DNA from 2 places in the Gluconobacter sp. R75690 genome. Region 2 is predicted to be linked to the other one. Evidence: predicted binding sites of a transcription regulator. Region 2 holds the regulator's gene; the other holds the start of a gene.
What was found. The regulator HrcA, encoded in region 2, represses chaperone genes, less so after heat shock. The targets are predictions, from matches to a motif close to GTTNGCACTCNCNNNNNGNGAGTGCNAAC.
Positions count from the first base shown of each region.

Region 1: a site for HrcA is predicted at 2,414-2,442, ahead of groES (co-chaperone GroES). Genes of this name have one in related genera too.

Region 1 is NZ_JABCQB010000001.1:439,544-449,983, reverse strand. It holds gene HKD27_RS02105 (TonB-dependent receptor domain-containing protein) at 1-74, opposite strand, end outside; gene groL (chaperonin GroEL) at 356-1,996, opposite strand; gene groES (co-chaperone GroES) at 2,047-2,337, opposite strand; gene HKD27_RS02090 (DUF4169 family protein) at 2,468-2,674, opposite strand; gene HKD27_RS02085 (dienelactone hydrolase family protein) at 2,717-3,442, shown strand; gene HKD27_RS02080 (hypothetical protein) at 3,576-3,839, shown strand; gene HKD27_RS02075 (S-methyl-5'-thioadenosine phosphorylase) at 3,903-4,793, opposite strand; gene hemF (oxygen-dependent coproporphyrinogen oxidase) at 5,068-5,985, shown strand; gene HKD27_RS02065 (hypothetical protein) at 5,982-7,064, shown strand; gene HKD27_RS02060 (Smr/MutS family protein) at 7,070-7,633, opposite strand; gene HKD27_RS02055 (hypothetical protein) at 7,796-8,005, shown strand; gene HKD27_RS02050 (lipase family protein) at 8,117-9,316, shown strand; gene HKD27_RS02045 (DUF563 domain-containing protein) at 9,383-10,440, opposite strand, start outside.
Region 2 is NZ_JABCQB010000007.1:148,268-158,707, reverse strand. It holds gene HKD27_RS16705 (energy transducer TonB) at 1-28, opposite strand, end outside; one part of gene prfB (peptide chain release factor 2) at 418-1,479, opposite strand; one part of gene prfB (peptide chain release factor 2) at 1,481-1,549, opposite strand; gene HKD27_RS10365 (penicillin-binding protein 1A) at 1,609-4,269, opposite strand; gene hrcA (heat-inducible transcriptional repressor HrcA) at 4,373-5,443, opposite strand; gene rph (ribonuclease PH) at 5,526-6,248, shown strand; gene rdgB (RdgB/HAM1 family non-canonical purine NTP pyrophosphatase) at 6,248-6,853, shown strand; gene HKD27_RS10345 (hypothetical protein) at 7,035-8,399, shown strand; gene HKD27_RS10340 (cation:proton antiporter) at 8,903-10,126, shown strand; gene HKD27_RS10335 (amidohydrolase family protein) at 10,134-10,440, opposite strand, start outside.

The DNA.
Region 1 (10,440 bases), on a different contig from region 2:
AAAGCCGTCCCGGACAGGGTCCCAACCCCGAGAATTGATGCACACAGCAACAAATGGCGACGAGATGTGTTCATCAAAGAACAAGATCCTTCAAAAGAATGATGGACCCTCTCTAAAGATGTCAGAGCGTTACTGTCACGAAAAATACATACCTGCCATGCTTTTACGGGGCACTTGAATGCAACATGTGTTCTCCACGCAACAGTTATACCCCGGCCCCGTTTTTTCGTTATCTTTCAGCAACTAAATAGGCAAAGAAAAAGCCTCTGACCCGCAGGCCAGAGGCTTTTTTGCAACATCTGGGGGCCCTCCCGGCCCCTTCCTTGGAAGGGACAGGAAAGGGACCGGACTTCGATCAGAAGTCCATGTCACCCATGCCGCCCATGCCACCCGGAGCGCCGGCCGGAGCCTTCTTCTCAGGACGCTCGGCAACCATGGCTTCCGTCGTGATCAGCAGACCGCCAACCGAAGCGGCGTCCTGCAGGGCCGTACGCACAACCTTGGTCGGATCGATGATACCGGCCGCAACCAGGTCCTTGTACTCACCCTTCTGGGCGTCGAAACCGAAGACATAGCCGTCGTTCTCAAGCACCTTGCCTGCGATGACCGCACCGTCTTCACCGGCGTTGAACGCGATCTGGCGCAGCGGAGCCTGCAGGGCCTTGCGGACGATCTCGCCACCAACGCGCTGGTCGTCGTTGTCGAAGGTCAGACCCTTCAGAGCGGAGGATGCGCGGGCCAGAGCCGTGCCACCACCCGGAACGATGCCTTCTTCAACGGCAGCGCGGGTTGCGTGCAGGGCATCGTCAACGCGATCCTTGCGCTCCTTCACCTCGACCTCGGTGCTGCCACCGACGCGGATGACGGCAACGCCACCAGCCAGCTTTGCCAGACGCTCCTGGAGCTTCTCGCGGTCGTAGTCAGACGTCGTTTCCTCGATCTGCGCACGGATCTGGTTACAACGGCCCTTGATGTCGTCGCTGTTGCCAGCGCCTTCGACGATCGTGGTGTTTTCCTTCTCGATGTGGATCTTCTTGGCGCGACCCAGCATTTCGAGCGTGACGGATTCCAGCTTGATCCCGATGTCTTCGGAGATCACCTGGCCGCCCGTCAGGATGGCGATGTCTTCCAGCATGGCCTTGCGACGGTCACCGAAGCCCGGAGCCTTGACGGCAGCGATCTTCAGACCGCCACGCAGCTTGTTCACGACCAGCGTGGCCAGTGCTTCGCCATCGACGTCTTCGGCAATGATCACCAGCGGACGGCCGGACTGAACAACGCTCTCGAGAAGCGGCAGCATCGGCTGAAGCGAGGAGAGCTTCTTTTCGTGGATCAGGATGTACGGGTTGTCGAGGTCAGCCGTCATCTTCTCCGGATTCGTCACGAAGTACGGGGAAATGTAGCCACGATCGAACTGCATGCCCTCGACAACGTCGAGCTCAGTGTGCAGGCCCTTGGCCTCTTCCACCGTGATGACACCTTCAGAACCGACCTTCTGCATCGCAGAAGCGATCATCTCTCCGATTTCGGTCTCGCCGTTAGCGGAAATCGTTCCGACCTGCGCGATCTCTTCCGGAGACGTGATCTTCTTCGTGTTGTTCTTCAGCTCTTCAACGACGACGCCGACAGCCTTGTCGATGCCGCGCTTGAGATCCATCGGGTTCATGCCAGCAGCAACAGCCTTGGCACCCTCACGGATGATGGCCTGGGCCAGCACGGTTGCAGTCGTGGTGCCGTCGCCTGCGATGTCGTTCGTCTTGGACGCGACTTCACGGACCATCTGGGCGCCCATGTTCTCGAACTTGTCAGCCAGTTCGATTTCCTTGGCAACCGACACACCGTCCTTGGTGATGCGCGGTGCGCCAAAGCTCTTGTCGAGAACAACGTTACGACCCTTCGGGCCCAGCGTCACCTTGACGGCATTTGCGAGGATATCAACGCCACGCAGCATACGCTCGCGGGCATCAGCGCCGAACTTTACGTCCTTGGCAGCCATAATTCTTACTCCTGAATGAGGTTCTTACGAGAGGAAACGGGGACGGCTGATCAGCCGATCACACCCATGATGTCGCTCTCTTTCATGATCAGCAGCTCTTCGCCGTCGATCTTGACCTCGGTGCCGGACCACTTGCCGAACAGCACCTTGTCACCGGCCTTGACGTCCAGAGCCACGATCTGGCCCTGCTCGTTGCGGGCACCCGGGCCGACAGAAACGACTTCGCCTTCGGTCGGCTTGTCCTTGGCGGTGTCAGGAATGATGATGCCGCCAGCGGTCTTCTCTTCGCCCGTCAGGCGACGGACCACCACGCGGTCATGAAGGGGACGAAACTTCGTCATGGATCGCTCCATTTATGGCCACACCCTTGTACAAAGCAGCGTGACCGGGTTGCTGCACTCAATGACTGCAGTGCATTTTGGCACTCTCACATGGAGAGTGCCAAAGACATAGTCGCCCCCACCCTCGGCGTCAAGGATTCTCGCTTTCGTCCGAAGAGGCTCCGGAAGAAAGTCTGCGCCCGTCCAAAAGCGCCTGCACCCGCTGTTTCTCAAGCGTTTCAGCCAGTTTCTGCCCCCTGGTCCGGCCATGCAGACGGCGGTTCGCATCGGCAACCTTCGCATCCTCTACGCTCTTGCGGCGTTTGCGTTCCCGACGGAGATTGATGACGTCGCTCATGGCTCATGGCCTTCCGGGCATTACAAGACTGGACACACAGACATGAAACACACTCCCTCGGACAAGAAAAACCCTGTTTCCGGCACGGAGGGTCACCTGACCAGCCTGACCGCATCCGATGGCCACAGCTTCAAGGCCTGGGAAACCGGCTCCGCGGAGTCGCCCTTTGCCGTCATCGTCGTGCAGGAAATTTTTGGCCTCACCACCCATATCCGCAATGTCTGCAATGACTTCGCGGCCGAAGGCTTCCATGTCCTGGCTCCGGCCGTCTTCGACCGCGTCAAACCCGACGTCATTCTGGAATACACGCAGGCCGGCGTGACCGAAGGTCTCGAACTGCGCAGCCAGATCCCGTCCGAAAAGACCCTCGCCGACATCGCCGCCTGCGCAAAAGCCCTACGCGACGCCGGCCATAAGAAAGTCGGCATCATCGGCTTCTGCTGGGGCGGTCTCCTCGCCTGGCTCACCGCCACCCGCACGCATGACGTGGACGCAGCCGTAAGCTGGTATGGCGGCAGCATCGGCAACCATGTCGAAACAGCACCGCACTGCCCGGTCGAACTGCATTTCGGCGGCGAGGATTCCTCCATCCCTCACACCGAAATCCAGAAAATCCGCGACGCCCGCCCCGAAGTCGAGGAATACGTCTACGATGACGCCGGTCACGGCTTCGGCTGCCCCGAGCGCCCGAGCTTCAACCGCGATGCCCGTGACCTCGCATGGTCCCGCAGCGTCGATTTCCTGAAAACCAATCTCGCACGGGACTGAAGCACACCCTCAGTACCATCGCCGGGAGCCGGCATCTCAAAGCGGTGACACAGACAGTCGCAAAACCGTGGAAGAGGTCTATAATAACGGCAATCCCGGCACACCCGGCGCCGGATCAGACAGGAGTTTCAAGATGAGCACCAATCCGCTCAAAGACGATCCCAGACGCGACGCCGCAATCCGCCACGAAGCGCGCCTCCTGTGGGAAGCCGACGGCAAACCGGCCTGTGGTCCCGAAGGCTATATCGAAAAGGCCACCGACCTGATCGCCATCAAGGGCGTCCCGCAGGGCACCCCGGTCAAGGATCTACCGCCGCCGGAACTCGACGGCGTGGAAATCGACGATGCCCGTGCAGGCATTGATGTCGATGCAGACCCGAACCACAACTTCGACTGATCCCGTCAGCCGATCACGGTTCCAGCCGCGCCCGCATCACGCCGGCGCGGCATCCGCATGGCCTCAGCCCTGCTTCAGAACACGCCCTGCAACGGCATCAAGCTTGGCCACCAGCTTCGGATCACGAGCAGCCGGTGCCGTAATGATCGCATGATCCAGAGCCCGCTCGGCGCTCGCATCCACCGGACGCTTCTTCCCCAGCACCGGAATGACCGCCTTCACCAGGCGGCGCGCATTATCCGCATTCCCCTTCATGACCTTCACGACAGCCTCGACCGTCACACTGTCATGGTCGGAGTGCCAGCAGTCGAAATCCGTGACCATCGCAACGGTCGCGTAGTTCATCTCCGCTTCACGTGCGAGCTTGGCTTCCGGCATGTTGGTCATACCCACAACCGAACAGCCCCAGGACCGGTACAGCTCGCTCTCGGCGCGCGTTGAGAACTGCGGACCTTCCATCACCAGATACGTCCCGCCCCGCGTGAACGGAATCCCAAGCGCAGCCGCCTCGCCCTGCACCACATCCAACACACGCGCCGAAACCGGGTCCGCCATGCCAACATGCGCCACGCAGCCGGTGTCGAAAAAGCTCTTCTCACGCGCGAAGCTGCGGTCGATGAACTGGTCCACCAGCACGAAATGCCCCGGCGGCAGTTCTTCCTTGAGCGACCCCACAGCCGAAAGCGACAGGATATCCGTCACACCGGCCCGCTTGAGCGCATCGATATTGGCGCGGAAATTCAGACGCGACGGCGGAATGGGATGCCCCCGCCCGTGACGCGGCAGGAACACGCACTGCACACCCTCGAACGTGCCGAACAGCAGTTCGTCCGACGGCTCGCCCCAGGGCGTTTCCACCCGGCGCCATTCCTTGTTCTCGAGTCCGTCAATGTCATACAGCCCCGAGCCACCGATCACACCGATGACGGGCTGGATTTCCTGTTCCGAAGACATGTCTGTTCCTGATTTCTGGTTGATCCGCTCGCCCGTTCTGGACCACGAGACGGCCCGACACGCAAGTCTTGCAACCCGCAGGCAGCGTGTTGCAGCATTCAGAGAAACTTTTTCACAAAACGCTGCCGTTTTTACGAAATGAAAACGTCTTTGCGCCATCGTCCCGCCACGGATCACCGGCAGGCATGCATCAGCCAACTGTTCGGCGACGGCGCGATTTGCTAGGACACTGCGCGTAACGAAGTTTTGTCCTGTATAGACGGGGGAAGAAAACATGGACCAGATCAGCCCCGGTTTCACCGAAACCGTTCGTCCAGACGTGCCTCACGACGCCCTCAAGCAGGACGCCAAAGCCTGGTTCGAAACCCTCCGCGACCGCATCTGCTCGTCCTACGAAAAACTCGAAGACGAAGCAGCCGAAGGCGGTTCGCAGGTCCTGCGTGACCGCACGGCCCCCGGCCGTTTCGAGCGCACTGCCTGGAGCCGCCCCGAAGGGGGCGCCGGCGTGATGTCCGTCATGCGCGGCCGCGTCTTCGAGAAGGTCGGCGTCAACGTCTCGACCGTCTGGGGCGAGTTCTCCCCCGAGTTCCGCAAGAACATCCCCGGCGCTGACGAAGACCCGCGCTTCTTTGCAACCGGCGTCTCCCTCGTCGCCCATCCGTGCAACCCGCATGTGAGTGCTGCGCATTTCAACACGCGCATGATCATCACGACGAAAGGCTGGTTCGGTGGCGGCGGCGACATCACCCCGATGTTCCCCGAAAGTGCGGAAGCCCAGTCGGACGCCGCCTATTTCCACAAGGCTTTCGAAGACGCCTGCAACCGCCACGACCCGGAGCATTATCCCCGCTTCAAGGAATGGTGTGACCGCTACTTCCACCTGCACCACCGCAACGAACCGCGCGGCCTCGGCGGCATCTTCTACGACCAGTTCTATACCGGTGACGTCGCTCTGGACTTCGCCTTCACCAAAGACGTCGGCATGGCCTTCCACGACGCCTACCCAGCCGTCGTCCGCCGCCGCATGTTCACCCCCTGGACCGAAGCCGACCGCGATGCCCAGCTCATCCGCCGCGGCCGCTACGTCGAGTTCAACCTGCTGCACGACCGCGGCACGCTGTTCGGCCTCAAGACAGGCGGCAACACCGAAGCCATCCTGATGAGCATGCCGCCGGAAGTCCGCTGGCCGTGAGACTGACCCGACGTGCAGCCCTGAAGGGGCTGGCGGCTCTGACCGGAGCCGCTCCCTTCCTGAAAAACCCGGCCCGCGCTGGCACCCTGACGGATGTCCAGCTCCTTCTGGGCGGCACGCTCGCCTCCACCCCGGGCCAGTTCGCAGAACTCGCAAGCGGCCCCCTGTCCCACGCCCTGGGGCTGGAGACACCTCTTGAACTGACCCCCGACATCGGACAGGACGGCGTCCGCGCCGCCAACCTGTTCGACGCCAACAGCGCGCCTGACGGCAACACCGCCCTGGCCCTGCCCGGCGCCACGCTGCTGGCATCACTGACCGGCGATTCCCGCGTCCATTACGATTTCGGTCGCTGGATTCCCGTCCTCGTAGCCTCAACCACAACCGTCGTCATCGCGCGCGCGGAGCTGCACAAGACCCTGCGCAGCCGCCTGACGGGTTTCTTCCATGACCACCCCGTCCGCCTCGCGGTCTCCCATATCGGTGGCCCGGAACTGAACGCCCTGATGGGTCTGTCACTTCTCGGCCTGCGCCCCATTCCCGTGCCCGGCTATGTCGACTCATCAAATGCCCTGACCGCCCTGCATGAGGGCGCCGTCGATGCGGTCCAGATTTCCCCCTATACGCTCGACCGACCGCTCGATGACGTCCTCGCCAACCTGCCGGAAGGTACGAGCGCGATCTATTACACCGGCGACCTGACCGACACGCATGCGACGACCATTCCCATTTTCATGGAAGCCTACCAGCAGGCCCGGCACCGCCCGCCCGAAGGCCCGTTCTACCACGCCTGGCAGGCCGTCTCCGCCGCCGCAGATACGGCCATGGCCATCGCGCTGCCCATGCTGACCCCACCCGAAATCATCATGCAATGGAGCCACGCCTGCTCGGCGGTCGGGGCGGATGCAGGCGTCCGGCGATGGGCCGACCTGCATCATTTCAAGCTGGCCACAGGCGACAATGCTGCCCCGTTCCTGTCGCGGACGGTCCCGGATCTCGGGGCCACGCTGGCCCTGCGCCGCTGGCTCGCCGTCAACATTCCGCGCTGGCGCGAAGGACAGGAAACCCGTCACATCTGACAGAATCAGCGACGGCGGGTCTTCAGCAGAATGCGAACAGATCCATGATTGGCGGCATGCGGATGCACCACAGCCAGCACCATGGACCGCAGATCCCCCCGTTGAAGCCACATCGGCAGTTCGCGCCGGATCAGCCCGCTGGTCTGCCCGCTCCCCAGCCCCGTCACGACCTCGACACAACGCCAGTTCCGAACCCGTGCACGCTGCATGAAGTCATAAAGCCGCTCGAACGCTTCCTGCACGACATAGCCATGCAGATCAAGCCGAGCATCCACCTTCATCTGCCCGCGTGACAGACGCTTCCAGCTCGTATCATCCAGCCCCGGTGCGCGAACGCCGACAGACAGTTCCGCCGGACGCGGCGCAGGCTTCACAGACGGCACCGAAACAAAGGAACGCCGCGACACCACGGGTGTCGAGCGCGCAACCTCCGGCACAGGCGCAGGCGGCTCGGCCTTCGCCACAGGCATCATGCGACGCGGAGCACGCGGAGACCGCAACGGCTTGATGTCACGGACAACCATCCGCCACAACGTCGCCTCGTCCTCCCTCAGATCCCGCTTCGCCACACCATCCTCGCTTGCTGTCCCACCCGCATTGCCCGCTCGGGAATTCAGGTCCCGAGCATGTAACGGGTTCCAGCGTCATTGAACAATGTTCTTTCGGGATTTCGGCACTCACGCCGCCCTGATACGTTTACTCCCAGGTTCCATTTTCGAGAGAGCAGACCCATGAGCCATCTCACACAGGAAGAACGCGACAGCCTGCCCGACAGCGCCTTCGGCCTCCCCGAAAAACGCGCCTACCCGATCGACACCCGCGCCCGCGCCAGCAACGCCAAGGCCCGCGCCACGCAGGAATACGAGCGAGGCCTCCTCACGTCCGAAGAGCGTGACCGGATCGACAAGGCCGCTGATCGACGTCTCGCACAGGACGACTAAAGCTAGCCGCAATCGCAAATTCACTTGACGTTAAGGGGCATGCCGTCAGTGTCGCTTCCATTCGGCGTTACATGCGCCGGCTTTCGAAGCGAGACTGACAAAGGACTTTCCATGCCCCTGCCTTTCCTGCGCAAGATCCTGCCCCTTCTTGCGAGCACGGCTCTCTGCGTCTCTGGCCTCGCCCACGCTCCCGCAGCACATGCCGCAACCCCGGTCGCTGTCCAGAAGCCCGGAACCATCACCGCTTCGGTCCCTCTCGCCGACGCTCTCGGCCTTCCAGACGCCGGACGCTCCTTGCGCATCACCTATCTTTCGACCAATGGCATCACCGGCAAGGGCCTCGTTCCCGTCACGGCCGAGATCATCCTGCCCGCAGGCCCTGCTCCTCAGGGCGGCTGGCCAATCGTCGCCTGGGCCCACGGCACCGTCGGCGTCGATGACAGCTGCGCCCCGTCCCTCAACCCTGTCAGCGACCGCAACCGCACCTATCTGTCCGCCTGGATGAAGCGCGGCTTCGCCATCGTCGCCACGGACTATCAGGGCCTCGGCACACCCGGCACCCATCCCTATCTGGACACCCGCGTCGAAGCCTACAGCGTCCTCGACAGTGTTCGTGCCGCGCTCGCCAATGTCCCGGACCTGAAAAACCGGATCATGATCGTCGGTCAGTCTCAGGGAGGCGGCGCTGCCGTCGCCACAGCCTCCTACGCACCAGCTTACGCGCCTGAACTGGACATCCGCGGCACCGTCGCCACCGGTGCACCTTATGTAACGTCCGAACTGCTCGGCGGCCTGCTCAAAGCCGCTTCGCAGCCCGGCGTCGGCTACAGCCCGCTGATCAATTACGTCTTCTACCTTGCCGCCGGACTGGAAGGACGCGATCCCCATTTCCGCCCCGAACAGGCCTTCACGTCCAAAGCGCTGCCCGTCTATCGCAACGCTGCGCATGAATGCCTGGCTTCCCTGTCCCATCAGACGCAGGAAGCTGGCCTCACCCTGCAAAACAGTCTCCAGCCAACCTTCCTCAAGGCCATGAGCCCGGCCCTGAAAGCCATGGCGTTCCCAACGCTCAAGCTGGCCCAGCCACTCTTCACCGGCACCGGGACAGAAGACCGCGACGTGCCACCCGCCCTTCAGCTCGGTCTGGTCAAAGCCGCCTGTGCGGCGGGCTCGACCGTTCAGGCCCATCTCTACAAGGGGCTGGACCACAGCCAGGTCGTAAACGGCTCCCTGCCGGACTCCGCCACTTTTATGACAGCCGTCATGACCGGCCAGCCCGTCACCCCGCAATGCAATCCCGTTCCGGAATAAGCCAAAGGAGATAAAGCCTTTCCCTAATCCCCAATCAGGCGTCACGATTGTCAGAAGAGAAAAATTCTACTGACAATCGGAGCCTTCGAACCGGTGAAGCGCATTCTCAAGACAGGGTGCAATCGTCAGACATCCAGCAACATCCCCCGTGTCAGAAAGATAAGCCAGCGCTTCCAGCAGAACTTTCAGGTCACCGGAAAAATCCGGATCTTCCACACGCTTCAGCCGGAACAACTCCCAATCATTGACATGATCCGCATCGCAATGAAGATTCTTCTTCAACTCAGGCGGAACTGCTTTCAGCCATTTTCCATTTACCGGATTCTGAAATCCGACAACATTTTCTTCTTCAAAATTAAGATATGATATGACTCTTGTCTCGCTCAGCTCTTTTTCTATGAAAAAAGGCGGCAAAGAGGAATGATTTGCAAAAATAAATGACTTATTGCCGACTGTAGCCACAAGGACCTCATCATCCCCGGCTTCCTTCATATCTCTCGCAAGAAGGATATTTTCATTACCAACAAAGAAAATATCTCCTCTGTTTTTTCGCCCCAGGAATCCCAGTCCAATTTTTTCCGTTATTGTTTTCCAATACGTATTTGACCCGGCAGCCTGCACCAGAACTTCCGCAAGCGTTGAAGGATCTACTTTATCCTTACTGTATACATAGCGTATCTCGGCATCATGTGCTGCATCCATCAATTCGTATGAACGCGCAATAGGCCGGTCTTCCGGGCAAATGGCTATTCCTTTCGGGGCCCCCGCAAAGATCGACGTATGAAAAGCCGAGCCAATAGGCCCTATGACAATATTCTCATTAAATATCTTGATCTGATCGGCAACAGACAGGTCTTCAGGCCGAACAACCTTTACTCCACGTCCCGAAAATTCGGCACAGAGATCTTCTTCATTACAGGGCAGTCGACTATTGTAGAGAGGGCTGACCCTCGAAAGATATACCATTCCTTTGAAATCAAAGCTGCTTTCCTGAACCGCCTTCAACGACAGTGATTTCAGATATTTTGCATACCCCGTATAGATAAAGCCATCTTCAGAAAACGCCTGCCCAGGTATGGTAATGGAATCAAATCTTAATGGTACACGGGGAATAATAATCTGTT
Region 2 (10,440 bases):
TGCGCTGCTGTGCGGCGTAGCTCTTCATGTCGAAACCTTCTTACCCCTCACTGACACCGGCGTTGATCCACATCTGCCGGGTGCGGTGCCCCCGATTTCTGTGTTTCCATCGGGTTCCCTCACCGCAGACCCATAAAATGCGTCACATGCTTTGAGAACATACCCGATATGCTGATTGGGCAGTCTAACCCGCATGCTGTCAAGCGGGTTATTGCCTTTATCGAAACGATTTTTTCATAATGACGACATATTCTTTGGTTCTGGATGCCTCCGTGCAACCAAAAATATCGCAGGCAATTACGGTAGCGCAATTTCACTCTGCGGTAGTGTGACAGATTTCAGAAAAAAGGGCGCCAGAACAGGATCCCTGCTCCGACGCCCCAAAGAAATCTGATTACAGCCCCTCTTTCCTCTACCTCACTGGGCCGAAGCACTGGCCTCGGAGCGGGTCGCTCCCACACTCTGGGCCAGAGAGGCCGACATGAAGTCGTCCAGGGCCCCATCGAGCACGGCGCCCGGGTTCCCCTTCTCCACTCCCGTCCTCAGGTCCTTGACCAGCTGGTAAGGCGCCAGGACGTAGGAACGGATCTGGTGTCCCCAGCCGATATCGGTCTTTGAGGCCTCTGTCTGGGCTGCCGCGGCCTCACGCTTCTGAAGCTCCGCCTCGTACATGCGGGCCCGCAGCATTTCCATGGCCTTGGCACGGTTACGATGCTGCGAACGGTCCGTCTGACAGGCCACCACGATTCCGGTGGGGATATGAGTAATCCGGATCGCCGAATCCGTCTTGTTGACGTGCTGTCCACCCGCACCGGACGCCCGGAACGTATCGACACGCAGATCCGAATCGTTGATGTCGATCTCGATCGAATCATCCACGACCGGATAGACCCACACAGACGCGAACGACGTCTGGCGACGGGCCGCCGCATCGAACGGTGAGATCCGGACCAGACGGTGCACGCCGGCTTCAGTCTTGAGCCAGCCATAGGCGTTCGCACCACTCACCTGAATGGTGGCGGACTTGATGCCGGCCTGCTCGCCTTCGCTGCCTTCGATGAAGGTGACCTTGTAGCCATGCTGCTCGGCCCAGCGCGTGTACATGCGCAGGAGCATCTCGGCCCAGTCCTGGGCTTCCGTGCCACCGGCGCCCGCATTCACTTCGACGTAGCAGTCATTGCTGTCCGCTTCGCCCGAGAGCAGGCTTTCGATTTCGCGCTTGCGAACGTCCTCGGCAATGGCGCGCAGGGTCTGGACGGCGTCCTGGACGAGACTTTCGTCCCCTTCCATTTCCGCCAGTTCAACCAGTTCGAGCGTGCCTTCGACCTCGGATTCGATCCGCTGGACACCTTCGATCTGGTTCGCCAGCGTTGTCCGCTCGCGCATCAGCTTCTGGGCAGCGTCCGCGTCATTCCACAGGTCGGGGTCTTCAACGCGGTGATTCAGTTCCGCGAGGCGTGTTGTTGCGACATCCCAGTCAAAGATGCCTCCTCAGCAGTGCCACCGACTGCTTGATCTGCTCTGAAAGGGCCTCGGTTTCGGCCGACATAATGTCCTCCACTGAAAGGGCGGCCTGTCACCGCCCCATTCGGTCTGTTCTGGTGCGTCTTAGTATAGGCCACCCACGCCAATGTCACCATCAGACGGAGCAGGTTTCTGGGCCTGTCCCGGAGCGGAAGCCGTGCCGCTTCCGGGGGCGGCTCCGGCCATTCCCCCACCCTGACCGGGTGTCTGGGCCATATCGCTTTCGGAATCCGAAATCACGCTGTCGGCACCCGTATCGGCGGCGGTCAGGGCTTCCGTGCCTGCACCGAAGCCATGCAGCTCCACGGAAGCGCCCGGAACCTGATCGGTCTTGAAGCCATCCACCGCGGAGATGCGTCCCGTATCGTAGCTGGCCAGCGTGATGCCGTCAGGCACCCGGAAATCCAGCTTCGGACGGCTGGCGAGGGCAACCTTCATGATCCGGTTCCAGATCGGGCCAGCCACGCGGCCGCCATCCGAATTGCGACCCAGCGTCTGAGGCGTGTCGAAACCGACCCAGACAACCGTGACGATATCGGGCGAGAAGCCGGCGAACCAGGCGTCATGGAAATCCTGACTGGTGCCCGTCTTTCCTGCGATAGGACGGTCAATGCCCACGCCTGCCATGCGGCCGGTCCCGCGGGCGATCACGTCCTGCATCATCTGCACGATCTGGAACGTGCTCTGCTCACTGGCAAGAACCGGCCGCACATCCGTCAGGGCCGGAACGGCCACGCTGCCCGGCGGTGGAGCCGCAGGCGTTGCGGAAGGGGGTGTGGGGGCTGTCACCGGGACTGGCGGCGTCGTGCCATCCGCGGGAGCAGGCAGTTCGGTAGGAGGAGCCTGCATGGCAGTGCCAAGCTTCAGGCCACCCGCCTGCCACAGAACAGTGCCAGCACGGTCCTGGATGTCGTCCACGAGGGTCGGGGTGACGATATGGCCGCCATTGGCGATCGTAGCGTAGGCCGCAGCCTCACGCATGACAGTCGTTTCGACAGCACCAAGAGCGGCAGGCAGCACATGGGGCATCTGCTCCACCAGACCGGCCCGGATAGCCGTATCGGCCACAGCCTTCATGCCGAGATGGGCGGCCACGCGGATCGTCACGAGGTTGCGGCTTTCGCGCAGCGCATCATGCAGCGTCGTGGGGCCCCAGTTGTCGTGTTCGTAGTTCTGAGGATGCCAGTCGCCATAAGAAACAGGCGAATCGTCGAAGCGCTCGGAGGGGGAAATCCCCTTTTCCATGGCAGCCAGATAGACGAACGGCTTGAAGGACGATCCAGGTTGACGCAGAGCCTGTGTCACACGGTTGAACTGACTTTCATGGAACGACCAGCCGCCAACCATCGCCAGAACGCGACCCGTGTGGACGTCCAGCGTGACAGCGGCACCTTCGACCTGCGGGATCTGGCGCAGCGCTGCGGAGCCGCCTTCCTGCGGTTCGATCATGATGACGTCACCGGCCCGAAGCGGATGCATCCGGCGCGCCCAGGCAATATCCGTCGCAAGAAGTGCGCCCTTGCGGGCCGTTCCTTCCTCGATCCAGCCCACATGCGTGCCGCCAGGCAGCACGACCGCCAGCCGCCATTCCCGCAGCATACCGCCCGGAGGCGTGACGTGATCGAGAACGCTTTCCCAGCCGTCATCCTGAATGTCCGGCAGGTTGCGCAGAGGCCCCCGCCAGCCGCCATGAACGCGGTCGTAATTCATCAGGCCTTCATGCAGAAGACGCGTCTCGGTGACCTGAAGGCTCTGGTCGAGGCTGGTATGGACTTCCAAACCGCCCTGCGCCGCGCGCTCCTGCCCATACTGGGCAATGAGCTGACGGCGGACTTCCTCGCCGAACCATTCAGAATCCGGCAAAGGGCCGAAACGCTGCTTCTGCTGCGGGACCAGAGGCTCCTGCTTTTCCTGATCAGCCTGCTGACGGGTCAGCACGCCGGCTTCGACCATCAGATCCAGCACGAGGTTGCGGCGCGCCATCGCGGCCTGCGGGTGCAGGAAGGGATTATAATTCGTCGGAGATTTGGGAAGAGCAGCCAGTGAGGCCGCCTCGGCATCATCAAGCTGATCAAGCGGCTTGTTGAAATAGCTCTGGGCGGCGGCAGCGACACCATAGGCGCCGTTCCCAAGATAGATGCCGTTCAGGTAGATTTCGAGAATCTTGTCCTTGGACAGCACCTGCTCCATTTTCATGGCGAGCAGGGCTTCCTTGATCTTGCGGTCGAAGCTCAGGACATTGCTGTTGAGCAGCATGACCTTCGCAACCTGCTGGGTAATGGTCGAAGCCCCCAGCGGACGGCGACCATGACGCGCGAAGATGTCCGTCAGGCCCGCACGGCCGATCGCCATGAAATCCACGCCGCCATGGGTGTAGAAATTATGGTCTTCGGTCGCGATGAAGGCATTCTTCACACGCTCGGGGATGGCGTTGATCGGCACGAAGATCCGGCGCTCGTTCGCCAGTTCCGCCATCAGCCGGTCATCGGAAGCATAGATGCGACTGACGGTCGGCGGCTGATAGGCGCGCAGGCTGTCCACGCTGGGCAGATCCGCTACCAGCTTGGCATAGGTCGTCCAGCCCAGAACTCCTGCCCCGGCAATCCCCACCAGCCCTACACCGGCGATGATCGCCAGCGACTGCCGATAGCGGCGGAAGCGTGGGGGACGGGGCGGCGTGGCGCCAGGACCCTGTGGATTGCCAGAGCCCCGGGGATTACGGGAGCGGAAGGAACGTCGCGTCATGGCCTCTGCATAGCATTGTTCCGCATCCGCCGTCGCCCCCGTCTAAAAGGGTCATTTCATGACAAAGATGCAGGGCTGAAAAAGGCGGAATTTCCGCATTCCATCACCCAAGCAGACGCCCGACCATCCGCGCGGTGTAGTCTACGACCGGCACGATCCGCCCGTAGTTCAGACGGGTTGGGCCGATCACGCCAATGGCACCCACGATCTTCTGGGCCTCGTTGCGGGCCGGGGCCACGATCATGGACACACCCGACATACCGAACATGCCACTTTCGCGCCCGATATAGATCCGCACCCCTTCGGACGCATCGGCCAGTTGCAGAAGCTGGAGCATGGTCTCTTGCGTCTCGAGATGATCGAACAGCATCCGGATGGTGGTCAGGCGTTCGATCTCGGTGATGTCAGCCAGCAGCTTCCCCTGCCCTTTCACGAACAGCGTCCCCCCATCCGCATCCCATGTCGCCAACCCGCTCTCGATCACGCTTGCAGTCAGCGCATCCAGTTCGTGACGGCTGGCATCCATTTCCGTCCGGACCCGTTCGCGAAGATTGCCGAGCGTCAGGTCCCCGAGACGGGAATTGAGGTAGTTCCCGGCCTCGACCAGCGCTGAAGGCGGAACACCGGGTGGCGTCTCAATAATGCGGTTCTCCACCTGCCCGTCAGAACCGACCAGAATAACCAGCACCCGCCCCGGACCCAGCGCCACGAACTCGATATGCTTGAGGGTCGCGTCCGATTTTGGCGCGAGAACCAGTCCGGCAGCCGAAGACAGGCCCGACAGCAGGGACGACGCTTCGGAAAGAATGTCCTGATAGGAGCGCCCATGGATATCGAGGCGGCTGTCAATGCTCGCGCGGTCTTCTTCCGTCAGGGAACTGAACTGGAGCAGACCATCCACGAACAGGCGCACGCCTTTTTCGGTAGGCAGCCGTCCGGCCGAGACATGGGGGCTGAACAGCAGTCCGGCACGGGCCAGTTCCGCCATGACATTGCGGATGGTAGCCGGGGACAGGCTGGGTTGCAGGCGCTGGGCGAGGGTCTGGCTGCCGATGGGTTCGCCGGTTTCAACATATTCCTCGACGATTTCCCGCAGGATCGCAGCTTCACGATCTCCCAGACCGTGGGGCATCGGGATGGAGGGGCGGAACAGGGGAGGCAGGGGTCGCATCATGGTAAAACCAACTGTCGGGGCTGGATGCCTTCACGTCAAACGCGGTAGAGGCGGCACATATTCTGCCACAGGATCTTTTTACATGACTGACACCGCAGGCAAGCGTCCTTCAGGACGTGCGCCGGACGAAAACCGCACTGTTTCGATCGAAACCGGCTTTGCCCACCACGCCGAGGGCTCGGCCCTCATCCGCGTCGGCGGGACGGAAGTCCTGTGCACGGCCACGATCGAAGACCGCGTGCCGCCCTTCCTGCGCAACAAGGGACAGGGCTGGATCACGGCGGAATACGGGATGCTCCCGCGCGCAACACACAGCCGGGGCCAGCGCGAGGCGGCCAAGGGCAAGCAGTCCGGCCGAACGCAGGAAATCCAGCGCCTGATCGCACGTTCGCTGCGCGCCTGCGTGGATCTGAAAAAAATCGGCGAGCGAACCATCACGCTCGACTGCGACGTGCTGAATGCGGATGGCGGAACGCGCTGTGCGTCCATTACAGGCGCCTGGGTGGCACTTTCCCTGGCGCTGAAAAAAGCCAAGCGGTCGCAGGCTCTGACGGCGCAGGTCGCGGCTGTCTCCTGCGGACTGACGGATGCCGGATCCGTGCTGGATCTGGATTACATCGAGGACAGCAGCGCGCAGGCCGATACGAATTTCGTCCTGACGGCGGATGGTGGCATCATCGAAATCCAGGGGACGGCCGAGGACAAGCCGTTTCAGGAAAGCGAATTCTTCGAACTTCTGCGGCTGGCAAAGCTCGGCACGGCCCGACTGTTCGAAGCCCAGAACAAGGCGCTGGAGACTGCATGATGCGTACACTTCCCCGTGGTTCAAAGATCGTGCTTGCCAGCCACAATGCCGGCAAGCTCCGCGAGTTCTCCACCCTGCTGGCCGAAAGCGGAATCACCGTAATCTCGGCCGCAGAACTGGATCTGCCCGAGCCGGAAGAAACGGAAGAGACCTTCACCGGCAATGCCGCCATCAAGGCACTGGCCGCAGCCCGGGCTTCCGGGCTACCCGCCCTGGCGGATGATTCCGGGTTCTGCGTTTCAGCGCTGGACAACCGTCCGGGCGTCTATTCCGCCCGCTGGGGCGGCCCGACCAAGGACATGCAGGTTGCGATGGCGCGCGTGCACCGGGAGATGGGCGATAATCCGGATCACCGGGCGTTTTTCGTCGCCGCACTCTGTCTGGCCTGGCCTGATGGCGAAACGCGGACCGTGCAGGGCGAATGTCACGGCACAGTCGTCTGGCCACCAAGAGGCGAACATGGACATGGGTATGACCCGATGTTCGTACCGGAGGGCGAAAGCCGGACGTTCGCGGAAATGACGGAAGCCGAAAAGAACGCCATCAGTCATCGCGGTCGGGCCTTGAGGGCATTCATAAACACCTGTTTGGAAGACAGTGTTTAATCCTTTTCCCTTCAGGGCGTTCCTGACTCAGCCTGTATCATAACTCCGATGTCATCGCTGAATACCTGCACGCCCCTAAATGAAGGATTCACCCTTTCATTCTTTATATACCCAAAAAAAACAGCTACATGGAAATCAAACACCCCCCGTTACGTTCTTTAATGCACGAGAATTAAATTCCATGAAAACGGCAATTCTTTTCAAGACTCATATATGGAACAATATTGTTGAGAAAAATTTTCTATTATGCAAAAAAAATAGCCATTCTTCAGATATATTCATTGTTATAGACTCCGAAACAGGAGACATAATTCCCAGGAATTATCAACTTGAGGAGAGAATATTTCTTGCCCCGTACTCAAGAATAGATGATATAGGACTTGAATATGGCATGGATGAAAAAAGATCTGGGTACTGGTATAATGGAGACTATCACCAGAATTTATTTATATTATCGCACCCCGGTTATGATTATATATGTACCATTGAAAATGATGTCGCCGTTCATGCACCATTAGATGATATATTTCTAAAAATGAATAGAAATAATTTAGACGTTATATATCATCCTCAAACTCAAGTAAATTCTCAATGGAGTCACCTGGAAGGTAGTGTAGGGTATACAGATATTGAAAAATACGTTCATAAAGGTCTCTTTTGTATCTCCTTTTTCTCTCAAAAGGCAGCTTTTTATATTTTGCGCCGCCGTTTGGAAATGTCCCATTTAAAACGAAAGAAGAATCTTTCTACATGGCCAATTGGCGAAAGTGTAATGATACATGAACCCCTACAAGCAGGCATGAATGTTGATAGCCTTATTAATTATTGTGACCATTTAGATATGTATGATTGGGCTCCATGCTATCTGGAATGCGAGGAACAAAATACAAAAGGAAAGACCTTCATTCACCCAGTAACGAATATTGATGGGAAATTTATTAACTCAAATTTTTATCAAGATTATCATTCCCTATTTTCAGAAAAAGAAGTAATAGAAGGAATTTCTCGCAAAAGAGCAAAAGTCATAAAAGATTTAGAAATATATAGTCGACTATTTAATTCCGTACACGTTCGCTGGTCTAAAGACCGTTGGGAGCCAATCTTGCAAGATGCAGAGCAGGTTCTTGACAATCGGTCTAAACGGATTATTGGAGGAAAAAATTATTTAAGCCATCACAATATTAACATTCAAACCAATCGCAATGTTGAACAAATCAGCGACATTTTCACTTCCACTCTTCCCAACTGGGACAATCAAAATGCAATACTCATACAGCCAAATGAAATTATAAACATATCCCTTGAATCAAATAACAAATCTCTTACTGCAATAATTGGAACAGAGCAACCCGAGGCATTAGACAATATATCTGCTTTTTTGCCTGACAGAACGCCATTAAATATTTCTTGTGAAGGAAATTGGAGAAAAATGTTTTTTTTCAGCTTTAATATTCCCTTCGGGGAAAAAATATTTCATGTAAAATCCATAAATAATAATCTATTACTACATTCAATGCGAGTGATTGATAATCCAATTGGCCTTTGACGGACGTCAATAAATAGATTCTGTTAACCAAAGGTCTTTGCGGATTGTGCTGAGTGCTCTTCGAAGACAGCCTTTCGCGGAGACCTATGGAGGTGCCGCAACCTGACGAGCGGCGGGTCGCAACCCGCTACGACAAGATTCTCGAATGTCTTCTTCTTAGGCATCTGCCTCGCAGCAACCGTTATGTTCTGGCTATGAGTCCTGAGCCTAAATCGTGACGGTCTGACGCCTGTCTTCTGACAGACAGTCCACTTTCATTTAGCCCCTCACAAAATTTACATCAGAATTTCAATAGAAAAAAATCTAATATTAAACAGTATTTATGGAAATGTTAGTCTCACACATTACCCCAAAAACCCTTTTATTAAAAAAATGACCATTATTTTAACATTATGTTTTAATTATTAAGAATTTTTATATTTTGTTGCTGTTTTGTTATTGGTTTTCGTTAAACCCATGTTTCGTGTTACCCTTCATACAATTGAAACAAAAAAGGGATCGTCATGGGGAATGTGACAGCGCTGTTTGCGGATGCATTTATATTTGTCCTTATTCCGTGGGGACTGTGGCAGCTGCTCAGACGCTCCATTCCGATTGCCATCCTGCCCATTCTGGTCGGCATTCTTCTGGCGGTCCTGCATTTTCCAGCCTCGACCATTGGTATTCCTTCGCTTTACGGCGATTACATCGGCTGGCTGGCCGTTCTGGTTCTGGCGTTCACGGCGGGACTGGAGATGTGGCAGAACCCCACCCACGCTCCCGAGGCCGCAAATCTGCCCTCCCCGACGCTGGGTCGTCTTCTGTGCGGCGCACTGGTAGCGCTGGGAATTCCGTTTGTTATCGGGACCATTCTGGTCAAGCTGTTCTTCCTGCCGCTGCATGGCTGGCAGGCACCCCATGGCAATGGCTGGATCGGAGCCATGTCGATCGGACTGTGCATTTCCGTCAGCGCGCTGCCGGTTCTGATCGGGATCGTGCGCGAACTGGAGCCCGTGTACCGTCCCGTGGGACAGCTTGCGCTGAAACTTGCGGTTGTAGACGATGCCGCGCTCTGGATCGGGCTGGCCATCCTGCAATTTGCAGCACGCGGACCTGACGCCCTGCATGGCTGGACCGGGTTCGAGGGGCTGGCTGTCCTGCTGTTGATCGGCATGGCCTTTCTCAGCAGCTGGGCCACGCGGAATCTGAAAAACCCGCCGATCTGGGTGATCTGGGCGGCCGTCCCAGCCTATCTCGCCGCAGGATCCTGGGCGAGCCATGAACTGGGGCTGCACGAGCTGATCGGCGCTTATTTCGCAGGAGCGCTCATGCCGCCACGCTGGGTGCGCCGCCTGCCGGTCGAAACGGTTGGCACGTTCTCGCTGATCTGGCTGGCTCCGATGTTCTTCGGCCATAGCGGCCTTCGGATCGACGGTGATGCGCTGACCTGGCCGTCGGTCATAGCCTCACTCCTGCTGGTGGTGATCGCCATCGTCACGAAGATCCTGGCCGTCTGGATCTTCCCGCCCGCACCGGGCCTGACGCACCGGCAGGCACTGGGGATCGGCTCGCTGTTGCAGTGCAAGGGGCTGATGGAAATCGTTGCAGCAACCATCCTGCATGCGCATGGCATGATTTCAGAGTTCGCTTTCGCATCCCTGATGGTTCTGGCTGTGATTTCCACGACCCTGACGGGACCGATGTTCCGGCTGGTGTCAGGGCGTTCCCGCCCCCAGACCGCCGGATAACCGTTCCTCAGTTCTTCAAACGCACGGGACCGTGGCTTACAAGCACGCCCCGCTGCCAGACCTGATCGATCTGGTCCACGGCACCAATATTTTCATCAGCATTGCCGTTCACGACCAGCAGATCCGCCCGACGACCCGGCGCAATCACACCACGATCGGACAGATGCAGCAGAGCCGCAGCATTGCCCGTCGCCAGACTGATGGCCTGCACGGGCGACAGTCCAGCCTGCACGGTCAGGTAAAGCTCACGATGCTCGGCAAAGCCGGGAATACGAGTGGGAGCAGCGCCGGAATCCGTACCAAAACCGACTTTC